One region of the uncultured Megamonas sp. genome, then DNA from elsewhere that is predicted to be linked to it. Evidence: riboswitches for the same ligand, from Rfam matches in the RefSeq annotation. Region 1 holds a riboswitch; the other holds the start of a gene.
What was found. Region 1 has a riboswitch for cobalamin ahead of Q5I67_RS02665 (sirohydrochlorin cobaltochelatase). Riboswitches for the same ligand answer to the same signal wherever they lie in the genome.
Positions count from the first base shown of each region.

Region 2: linked by a shared signal. The riboswitch ahead of cbiD (cobalt-precorrin-5B (C(1))-methyltransferase CbiD) and the one ahead of Q5I67_RS02665 (sirohydrochlorin cobaltochelatase) in region 1 are both predicted to bind cobalamin.

Region 1 covers NZ_CAUBSM010000002.1:139,859-145,438, forward strand. The annotation lists gene Q5I67_RS02650 (iron ABC transporter permease) at 1-455, opposite strand, end outside; gene Q5I67_RS02655 (ABC transporter substrate-binding protein) at 468-1,430, opposite strand; gene cobI (precorrin-2 C(20)-methyltransferase) at 1,451-2,158, opposite strand; gene Q5I67_RS02665 (sirohydrochlorin cobaltochelatase) at 2,331-3,338, opposite strand; cobalamin riboswitch at 3,539-3,717, opposite strand; gene Q5I67_RS02670 (biopolymer transporter ExbD) at 3,781-4,200, opposite strand; gene Q5I67_RS02675 (MotA/TolQ/ExbB proton channel family protein) at 4,203-4,820, opposite strand; gene Q5I67_RS02680 (DUF2284 domain-containing protein) at 4,954-5,547, shown strand.
Region 2 covers NZ_CAUBSM010000006.1:64,670-70,249, reverse strand. The annotation lists gene Q5I67_RS06465 (heavy metal translocating P-type ATPase) at 1-954, opposite strand, end outside; gene Q5I67_RS06460 (GNAT family N-acetyltransferase) at 1,153-1,737, shown strand; cobalamin riboswitch at 1,785-1,960, shown strand; gene cbiD (cobalt-precorrin-5B (C(1))-methyltransferase CbiD) at 2,069-3,175, shown strand; gene cbiE (precorrin-6y C5,15-methyltransferase (decarboxylating) subunit CbiE) at 3,160-3,786, shown strand; gene cbiT (precorrin-6Y C5,15-methyltransferase (decarboxylating) subunit CbiT) at 3,819-4,400, shown strand; gene cobM (precorrin-4 C(11)-methyltransferase) at 4,434-5,195, shown strand; gene Q5I67_RS06435 (cobalt-precorrin 5A hydrolase) at 5,195-5,580, shown strand, end outside.

The sequences.
Region 1 (5,580 bases):
CATGCCAATAAATAAATGCAAATGGCTGCAATCATAGCACCGACAAAAGCTATAGGCGTTATTAAATATTCCATAGCAGGAAATAATACAATCACTAAAATACCTGTAAGCCCTGCCCCTGAAGAAATCCCTATGATATGCGGATCAGCTAAAGGATTTTTCATCACGGCCTGTAAAATAGCTCCTGCCATAGCCAAATTCATACCTACTAATCCCGCCACTATCGTTCTTGGCAATCTAATATTGTATAAAATCTGTTGGTGAGGACTATTTACACCATCGATAAAAATATTTTTTAATTCACTTATTGGAATAGCTACTGCTCCACTCACTATACTGCAAATAATGCCTGAGCAAGCTAAAATGGCGAATACTATCATCATTAGTATTCGCCATTTATTAATCGCTATGCCAAATTTTGTAGTTTGTAAAACTTCTTGTTTTTGCATAGTCATATCATTTCACCATCAATTAAATTTATCTGGATAAGCAAGCTTAGCCATAGTTTCAACCGCTTCTGGATAATGAATACCTGGACTTAATAAAAACATTTCCTGTGGTAAGAAATACACTCTTTTTTCTTTTACTGCTGGAAGAGTTTGCCATGCTGGATTATTTTCTACATTCTCCATCATAGATTTCTTTATAGTCTCTAGTTTTCCCATACTTGTAACAAAGATAACATCTGGATTTGCTGATACTAATGTCTCCAAACTATAAGGTGCAGAAGTTGGATTGCTTTCTAATGGAGTCAATCCTTTCGCTATATTTTCAAATTCCAAGATTTCCGCTGTTGAACCAGCAATACTACCTTCTAATTGTACAGTTACATTTTGAGCTGTACTATGTAGTATCGCTATGCGTTTATGTTCATTCGGCAATTTAGCTTTTATTTCTGCTATTTTATTATCCATATCTTGTATCAAAGTTTTTGCTTTATCTGGATTTCCTGCAATTTGCCCCAAAACATCAACTGTATGTTTTACTTGGTCATACGTACGCATTTCAAGTACAACTACAGGAATACCATTTTCTTCAAAAGTAGATACAAATTTATCATTCATACCTTTATAAGCAATTACTAAATCTGGTTGAGCTTCTATTACTTTTTCAATATTAATATTATAAACATTTCCTACCTGTGGTAGATCTTCATCTTCTTTGGGAATACCAGTCTTTGCCGATACTCTTGCTACAACATTTCCATCAACAGCATGAAGTGGTTCCAAAAAAGATGCCGATAATGGTACTATTCTTTCTGGTTTTTTCGTCAAAACTACTTGTCTATCAGCATCATCTGTAATAGTTAAATAACTATCAGTTCCACTTGAAACATTTTTTTCCTCTGTTTGACTACCACAACCAACTAATATCACGGAAAAACATATTACTAAAGCTAATATACAAAACAAACCATTCAATTTTTTCATAGTAACATTATCTAAGGCAATTAAATACCTTTACTCCTTCTAGTCAAAATAGTTGATAAATAATTTAATTTTTTATCTTTTTGTGCTTGTAAATCATCTATTATTTCTTCATCTGGAAGACCACAACGACTTACAAGTACAGCATTATCTATCATATCATTTTCAGCTAAAGCATCTACTACTTCAGGATAATTTTTATAAACTTTCATCATTACCACATTATTAGAAACAGCTAAAGCTTTATCAATAGTTTCTTTATCAGCAGTTGCTGGAATTACACTGATGATATCATTGCCTTCAACTAAAGGATAACCTAATTTACTGCCAATTGCACAAAATGCTGGCACACCTGGAATAGTTTCAATATTTATATCTTTTTCTTTTGCTAAAAGACGATATACATAAATATATGTACTGTAAAACATTGGATCGCCTAATGTTAAAAATACTACATTTTTTCCAGCTTGTAATAAAGCTAAAATCTCTTCTTTATTTTTTTGCCATGCATCAGTAGTTTCAAAATTAACTACCATTGGAAAAACTTGATATACGATTTCAATATCATCTTTTAAATAAGGTTTAGCTATGCTTAAAGCTACGCTACCATCTTTTTTTTCTGTTTTTGGTGCAATGAGCACATCAGCTTTTTCAATAGCCTTAATAGCTTTCATTGTCAATAATTCTGGGTCTCCAGGACCTACACCAATACCATAAAAAGTTCCTGCCATGATTAAAAATCCTCCTGCATAAAAAGGTATGTGACAAAATTTGCCACATACCTTACTGTATTACATTTTGCATATTTTAGTAGAAACTAAATTACTTAATAAAATAATGCTCTTATTTATTTTACACTTGGCATATAAAAGCGTCAAGCATACAGGATTTATTCAAAATCTATTATTTTTCTGCTTCAAGAGCGTTCCATGCTTCATTTGCTCTATCTACAAATAATTGACGAACGTTTTGGTTTTCACCAAGACCATGAATGTATGCGTCTACTTTAATACCTTCTTTTTCTAAGATGGATTTATGAGAATCTTCTTCTGCACCAGCCATATCATTATTTGCATGATCACCTGCAACCATCATAAGAGGCATCATTGTAACATGATTGATACCTTTTGCTTTTAATTGAGGAATAATATCTTCAAGAGATGGCCAGCCTTCAACTGTATAAATCATTACTTTACCATCATAAAGTTTATTTAAACGATCTTGCATTACAGAATAATAAGCATTAGATGGATCTGGTGTACCATGTGCCATCACTAATACTGCATCTTTTTTACCTAATTTTGGCATTTGAGAACCAATTGCTTGCATTACTGCTTCAACGTCATCTCTTTGACCTTCTTGACCCATCCAATACATAAGAGGTGTACCAATAGTCATTTTTTTGAATTGTGTTTTATAGATATCATATACAGCTGTTTTATAAGCATATTCCATACCAGGAATGATATCTAAGGAAGTAAGTGCTATGCGATTATAGCCTTCAGCTTTTAATTGAGCTAATGCTTCTTCTGGTGTAGGAATAGTAATACCTTCATTTGCTTTTACACGGTCAATAATAATATGAGAAGTAAATGCTAATACAACTTTTGTATTTGGATGTGCTTTTTGAATTTCTTCTACAGTAGCTTCAATTGTTTTTGCACGAGTATCTTTGTATGTTGTACCAAAGCTCATTACTACAATAGCATCTTTATTTGGAGCTTTTTGAAGTTCTGCATCAGTTGTATTATATGTACGTACACCGATTTCAGAAGCTTGTAAAAGTGCAGGAGTTGCTGTTTTTACTTCTGGATTTAAACTATATCCTGCTGCAAAAGATGTTGCAGATACTCCTGTTAAAGCTACACATGCCATAGATGCGATTAACATTTTTTTCCATTTAGCTTTCATATCGTTCTTTCCTCTCTTAGCTGAGTTATCCCCTTTATGCTACAATTTGCTTTTAAGCTAGGTTAAAAGTCATAAAAAAAATGAACCTTCTGCGCGCTCAAAGGTTCATTTCTAGTATAAAAAATCTCTACATGGAATTATACCGATGTAGAGATAGCCTTATACTGTAATAAATCTCCTACCTATCTCTCGCAGGTCATAACGGTGATTGACAAATAGGCAGTTCTTCTGACTTAAGTTCATCGCTCCTTCAAGCCTTCCCAAGAAAATCTCAGTGACATATTTTGAAGTTGCTCACTTTCACAGCGGCGGGACCGTAGCAGCTTTTACTGCTTTCTCTATTAAGCCCAAAAGGGGCACCTATTCCACTCAATAAATATAAAATTGTTAGAAAAATAATTTCATTTTTACAATAACACTTAAGAGTATATCTGTCAAGACATTATTTATGTTCATCTACCATAGTCTCTGTAGCCAAACCAAATTTAGTTATCCCCACAGCTTTAAATTTATCTAATAATGCCATAATTTTTCCATAATCTACATTTTCATCAGCACGAATTACTACAGCAAAATTATTATTTTCTTCATATTTTTCTTTTGCACCTTGAAGTAATGTATCTTCATCTATCAATTTATTTTCTAAATACAAAGTGCCATCAGCTTTCATCGTGACTAAATAATTAACATTTGTTTGACTTTGGGCATTTTGTACTTTAGGCATATTTACAGGAATAGTTTTTAAATCCACCATATATAATGTACTAAGCATAAAAAATACCAATAAGAAAAACATTATATCAATCATTGGTATAATCATAACCTCAGGCTTAGAAAAAGCTCTTCTATCTTTTAATCGCATGATTATTCACCTCTAGTTATATAACCTTCAATTAGTGAAAACGCTTGTTCCATATCTGTTACAATACGGTCTACTCTTTGCACAAAATAAGCATGAATAGCTAAAGATACAATTGCTACACAAAGTCCTGTAGCTGTCGCAATTAAGGCTTCACCAACCCCTCCAGTGATAGCTATAGCTTGACCTTCTTGAAGATTAAATACACTAAAAGCTGAAATCATTCCCACTATTGTTCCCAATAAACCCAAAAGAGGAGCCATAGTAACGATTACATTTAAATAATATAATCTTTCCTTAAATTTAGAAATACTAATGCCTGATTGTACTTCCAATAACATCATCAAATTTATATTTTTATTTTGCATTTTACTAAATGCAAAATTCACCAATGATGCCAAATCCCCCTTAGTATTTTGTGCTAAAGCTTTTGCTTCTTCGATTTTATTATTAATCATCAATTTATAAAATTTTTGTGTAAAATCTCTACCAGAATCAGCTTTTGTAAAATATAATAAACGTTCTATGCCAATAGTTATAATAAAAATTGAACATATTAGCAATATATACATTACTAATCCGCCTTTATGAAAATATTCTACACCTTGCATCAATAAGTCCATAAAAAGACCTCCTATTAAAATCTAGCTTTTTACGCTATAATTTATTCATACTAATAATAAGCTTATCAAATATAGCTGTCAAACCTAAAATCAAAAATATTCATCTATCTAATATCAAAAAGGAAGTATGTTTATGTTTACAACTAAAATTTATATCAAACAGCAAAACATGCAAGAATTTATCTCAAATTATCAAGATATTGATAAATTCTTAGGTTATTGCAAACAATGTAATAATTATAATCATAAATGGTCTTGTCCACCACTTAGTTTTAATCCTAAAACTTATTTAAATAAATATAAATCTATTTATCTAGTTGCTGTACAATTAAATTACACTGAGGATACTATAAATAGTTTAACTACTAAAGAAGAAATCAGTTCTTTTACGCGTAAAACCTTACGTAAAACAAAAAATGAATTAGCTACTGCTCTACTAAATTTAGAAAATGATAATACAATTTCTCTATCTTCTGGCGGTTGTAGTTATTGCTGTAAATGCAGTAGAGATGATAATAAACCTTGTAAACACCCAGATAAAATGCGTCATTCCCTTGATTCTTTTGGCATAGATTTAGGAAAAGTAACTGAAGATGTATTTAATATTAAATTACTTTGGGGTTTAGATAAATTGCCTAAATATCATGTATTAATTCATGCATTAATTACTAATGAAATAATACCTACAAAAACTATATTTGATACTATAAACAAAAACAGCGTATAACTATTATAGTTATACGCTGTTATTTTAAAAAAT
Region 2 (5,580 bases), on a different contig from region 1:
GCCGACTTTGGCTTCACGAGCAGAGATAACAGAAATTTTATCACCTTGGAGTAGATTTACTGTTTCAGGTCGTAAGTCAACCGCGTCCATGATTTGACTGCGACTTTTTTCTGTAGCACGTTCTTCAAAATATTCGCCAATACGATAAAAGAGCATAACACCGACAGCTTCAGGATATTCTTTGATGGCAAATGCTCCTAAAGTAGCGATACTCATGAGGAAGTTTTCGTCAAAGACATTGCCATGAAATAAATTGGTGATGGCGGTTTTTAGTACATGGAAGCCTAAAATTAAATAAGCTACAATGTAAAGATAAAGTGTATATTGATCAGGCACAAGCGAGGTAAATTCGCCAATGATAAACAAAATGGCACCGAATACAATTTCAATAATATCAATGGTTTTTTCATCAAGAATTTTTTTCGTATTTTGATGAGATTTTGAAGAAACATCATCAGCATTTATGATTTTTATACCATTTTCAATGGAATTAGCTATTTTATTTATTTGAGGTAGAAGTGCGTCAGGATTTTGAGCTACTATTTTTAATTTTTTAGTAGCAAAAGTTAATTGAGCAGATTGGATTTCAGGTAATTCATTTAATTTTTTTTCTATTTTAGCACCACAGTTGGCACAATCTAAGTTTTCAATTAGATAGATTTTTTCTGCATAGTTAGAAGTAGAATTAGAAGTATTTTCTTCAAGTTGAGAGATTATGGTGCCAGGTTCAATTTTATCTGCTATTTTTTGAATAGTAGGTAATAATTCATCGGGATTTTTGGCTATTAGCGTTAATCGCTTAGTTAAAACGGAAATAGTAGCATTATCAACATCGGAAAGTTCGTTGATTTTTCGTTCAATTTTAGCAGCACAATTAGCACAATGGATATTTATTGTGTAAATTTTTTGCTTGTGATTATTATTATCAATAAATAAATTAGAAGTAGTAGCCATATGTACGCCTCTTTTCTAGAATTATCATTTTATACCCCATGGGGTATTATTTTTTACGTCTTTAGTATACCCTATGGGGTATATCTTGTCAATAATGAATATCAATAATAATAAATTTTATTTGACTAAATGTAAATTTTCGTTAGAATTGTTATAAATATTTTAATAGATTTTATAAAAAATAAGGAGATGCTTTTTATGAATGATAAAGAAAATATTTATTTTCGTTTAGCCCAAATAGATGATGCAGAAAAATTAGTAGAAATTTATGCTCCCTATGTAAAAAACACGAATATCACTTTTGAATATGAAGTGCCAACAGTTGACGAATTTAAACAGCGTATAACAAAAATAATGTCAAAATTTCCTTATATTGTAGCTTGTATTGGTGATGAAATAGTGGGTTATACATATGCTTCAACATTCAGAAGTCGTAGAGCTTATGATTGGTGTGTAGAAACTTCTATTTATATTAATGAAAAATATCAAGGCAAAAAAATAGGAGAGTTTTTATATACGAAATTAGAAGCAATTTTAAAATTGCAAAATATAACGAATTTAGTAGCAAGCATAACATATCCCAATCCGCAAAGTATAGCTTTTCATGAAAAATTTAATTATAAGAAGATAGCTCATTTCACAAAATGTGGTTATAAGCAAAATTGTTGGTACGATATGATTTTTATGGAAAAAATGATAAATGAGCATTTAGTTCCAGCCAAAGAAATTATTTATTTACCTGATTTAGATAAAAATTTAGTAGAAAAGATATTGCAGAAATGATAATTTGATTTGCAGTATTAAAAGATAATGCCTATAATATAAATATATTAAATTAAATAGAGATAGGTGCGTAAGCTTAATAAGGAAACTGGAAGAGCCAGTACGGTCCCGCCACTGTAAGGGGAGCTATTTTCAATTATGTCACTGAAATAATTTATTTTGGGAAGGCGAAAATTAGCGAGGAACCTAAGTCAGGAGACTTGCCTATTGGAAAAACACCGTGAAATTTATAGATGATATATTTTTCAGACTCACGAGAGATGGGCAGGTGGAGAATTTTTCGTAGAAATACGGGATAAGTCTATCTCCCTGCCCAAAGGGAGATTTTTTTATGCGTAAAGAAATGAAAAGTGGCTATACAACAGGTTCTTGTGCAGCTGCTGGTACAAAAGCTGCTATACTTGCTTTACAGGGAAATGTGGTTCAAGAAATTGAATTATACGCTTTAAGTGGAGAATTATTGCATATTCCCATTAAAAATGTAGAGCTTACATCAACTGGAGCAAAGGCAGAAGTCATAAAAGATGCTGGTGATGACCCAGATATCACACATGGAGCTTCTGTATTTACGGAAGTAAAAATAAATAAAGATGATGATAAAATCAATTTTTATGCTGGTTTAGGTATTGGAAAAGTTACAGAGGCAGGTTTGTCTATTCCGCCAGGAGAGCCGGCAATAAATCCAGGGCCACGAAAAATGATGACGAAAGTCGTTCGTGAATTGTTGCCAGAAGGTTATGGTTGTGATATTACTATTTCTATTCCTAAAGGAGTGGAACTAGCGAAGAAAACACTTAATCCTATATTAGGTATAGAAGGCGGTATTTCTGTAATTGGCACTACTGGCGTAGTGCGTCCAATGTCTGAAGAAGGCTTTAAAAATTCACTTACACCGCAGATTTCTGTAGCCAAAGCAAATGGATTTGATGATATTATTTTTGTTCCTGGAAAAATTGGTGAAAATATCGCTAGTAAATTAAATCTTCCAGCAAAAGCTATGGTGCAGACAAGTAATTTTATCGGTCATATGTTGGAATTTGCTGCTGATGAAGGAATAAAATCAGTGCTTTTATTTGGTCATTTAGGTAAATTAGTAAAAGTAGCTGGAGGAATTTTCTACACACATAGTAAAATAGCTGATGCTCGCTTGGAAATATTAGCTTCTTATGCTGCTCTTTTAGGTATGGATAAAAAAGGCGTAGAAGAAATTTTTAAAGTGAAGACAACAGAAGCAGCTATGCCAATCATTGAAAGATATGGATTGGTAGAAAAAGGTTTTTATGATTTATTAGCTAAAAGAGCTAGTCTTCGCAGTGAACAACATGTATTTAATGCTTTCAAAGTAGGAACTGTGATGGTTACTTTGAAAGGTGAAATTTTGGGCATGGACGATAATGCAAGAGAAATAGGTGGTAGATTAGGTTGGAACATAAAATAATTGTGGCTGGAATTGGTCCAGGGGCGAAAGAATATGTCATTCCTATGGCTATGCAAGCTATAAATGAAGCAAAAGTTTTAGTTGGAGGAACAAGAGCATTAAATGAATTTTCTCATCAAGGTCAAAAAACTTTTGCCATAAAAGCAGATATCACTGCTGTGATGGATTTTATAAAAGTAGAATTAAACGATAATGATGTAGTAGTAATGGTATCTGGCGATCCTGGATATTATTCTTTGTTAAGTGCTTTGCGTAAGAATTTTCCTTTAGAAAATATAAAAGTAATCCCAGGGCTAAGTTCTATGCAAACAGCTTTTGCCAAGATAGCACTTCCATGGCAAGAAGCTAGTCTACTTAGTTTTCATGGACGTGTACCGAGTGATGAAGACTTAAAATATTATCCAGGTCGCATAATCGGTATGCTTACAGATAATAAATTTAATTCTAATGCTATAGCCACATATTTGATAGCAAGAGGCTGGGATAAAAATGCGAGAGCATATATTTGTTCTAGACTTTCTTATCCTGATGAAAAGATAGTCAGCTTATCTTTAGATGAAGCACAGACAAAAGCATGTGCGAGTCATTGTGTGATGATAGTTGAAGGTTAATATAAAATTATAAATAGAAAGTTGGTGCATATTTGAATTTACCAGGAATAGCAGATGAAGAATTTATTCGCGATAAAGTGCCAATGACAAAAGAAGAAATTCGCATTTTGACGATGTGCAAGGCAAAAATTCGTCCTGACAATGTCATTTGGGATATTGGTGCTGGTACAGGCTCTTTATCTATTGAAGCGGCTTTACTTGCTCCTCAAGGAGAAGTTTATGCTATAGAGAAAAAAGATTTAGCTGTTGATTTATTACATCAAAATATTGCTAAATTTAAATTGGAAGATAAAGTTAAAGTCATTGCCACAGAAGCACCAAAAGGATTAGATGAATTGCCAAATTGTGATGTAGTATTTATCGGTGGCAGTGGCAAACATATGTTTGAGATTTTAGATATAATTGATAGCAAATTAAATGAAGGTGGACGCATTATCGTAAATGCGGTGACAATCCAGACAATATCTGAAATCACAACATATATGAAGCAAAAAGAAAATTACACTTATGAAGCAATTCAAGTACAAGTAAATCGTTTAAGACAAATCGGTTCATACGATATGTTCAATGCACAAAATCCAGTTTATATTGTTACTTGTAAAAAACTAAAATAAGTAAAATAAGATGAATTAGGGAGGATATTTTTTATGGTTTATATTATTGGTGCAGGCCCTGGGGATCCTGAACTTATTACAGTTAAAGGTCAAAGATTATTAAAAGAAGCAGATGTAATTATTTATGCTGGTTCTCTTGTAAATCCTGCATTATTAGATTATGCAAAAGCAGATTGTGAAATTTATAATAGTGCTTCTATGACTTTAGGCGAAGTTATTGAAACAATTACAGCAGCAGAACAAGAAGGCAAAATGACAGTTCGACTCCATACTGGTGACCCTGCAATTTATGGTGCTATTCAAGAACAGATGGACGAATTATCTCGTCGCAATATTGAATATACAGTAATTCCTGGTGTAAGTTCTTTCTTAGCTACAGCAGCAGCTTTAAAACAGGAATATACACTTCCTGAAATTTCTCAGACTGTAATCATCACACGCAATGAAGGTAGAACACCTGTTCCTGAAAAAGAAAAATTAAAATCTTTAGCAGCTCATCAAGCTACTATGTGTATTTTCTTGAGTGTGCATATGATTTCTGAAGTAGTAGAACAGTTGATTGAAGGTGGCTATGAACCATCTACACCTATTGCTATCGTGCAGAAAGCTTCTTGGCCTGAACAAAAAATTGTACGTGGAACACTTGAAACTATTGCCGATATTGTTAAAGAAAATAATATTTCTCGTACAGCTATGATTGTTGTAAGTAAATGTTTAGATACAGAATATGCAAAATCTCGTCTTTATGCACCAGAATTTAGTCATATGTATCGTCAAGGTACAGATAAAGCTTAATGAAATATGCAATTATTACTGTAACTAAAAATGGTGCTGATTTAGCTTGTAAATTGCAAAATACCTTGAAAACTTGTGATATCTATGTAAAAAAAGATAGATATGATATTAGTTTAACTGGTCATATATATGAGTATGACAAAATGAGTGAAGTGATAAAAAATATTTTTGCTGAGTATGAAGCAATTATATTTTTCACTTCGACAGGTATTGCCGTGCGAATGATAGCACCATTTATCGTGCATAAAGTCAAAGATCCAGCTGTAATAGTTTTAGATGAAAAAGCTAATTTTGCGATAAGTTTGTTATCTGGTCATTTGGGTGGAGCAAATGAACTTACGTTGAAGATTGCTGATATATTAAATGCTATGCCAGTTATTACTAC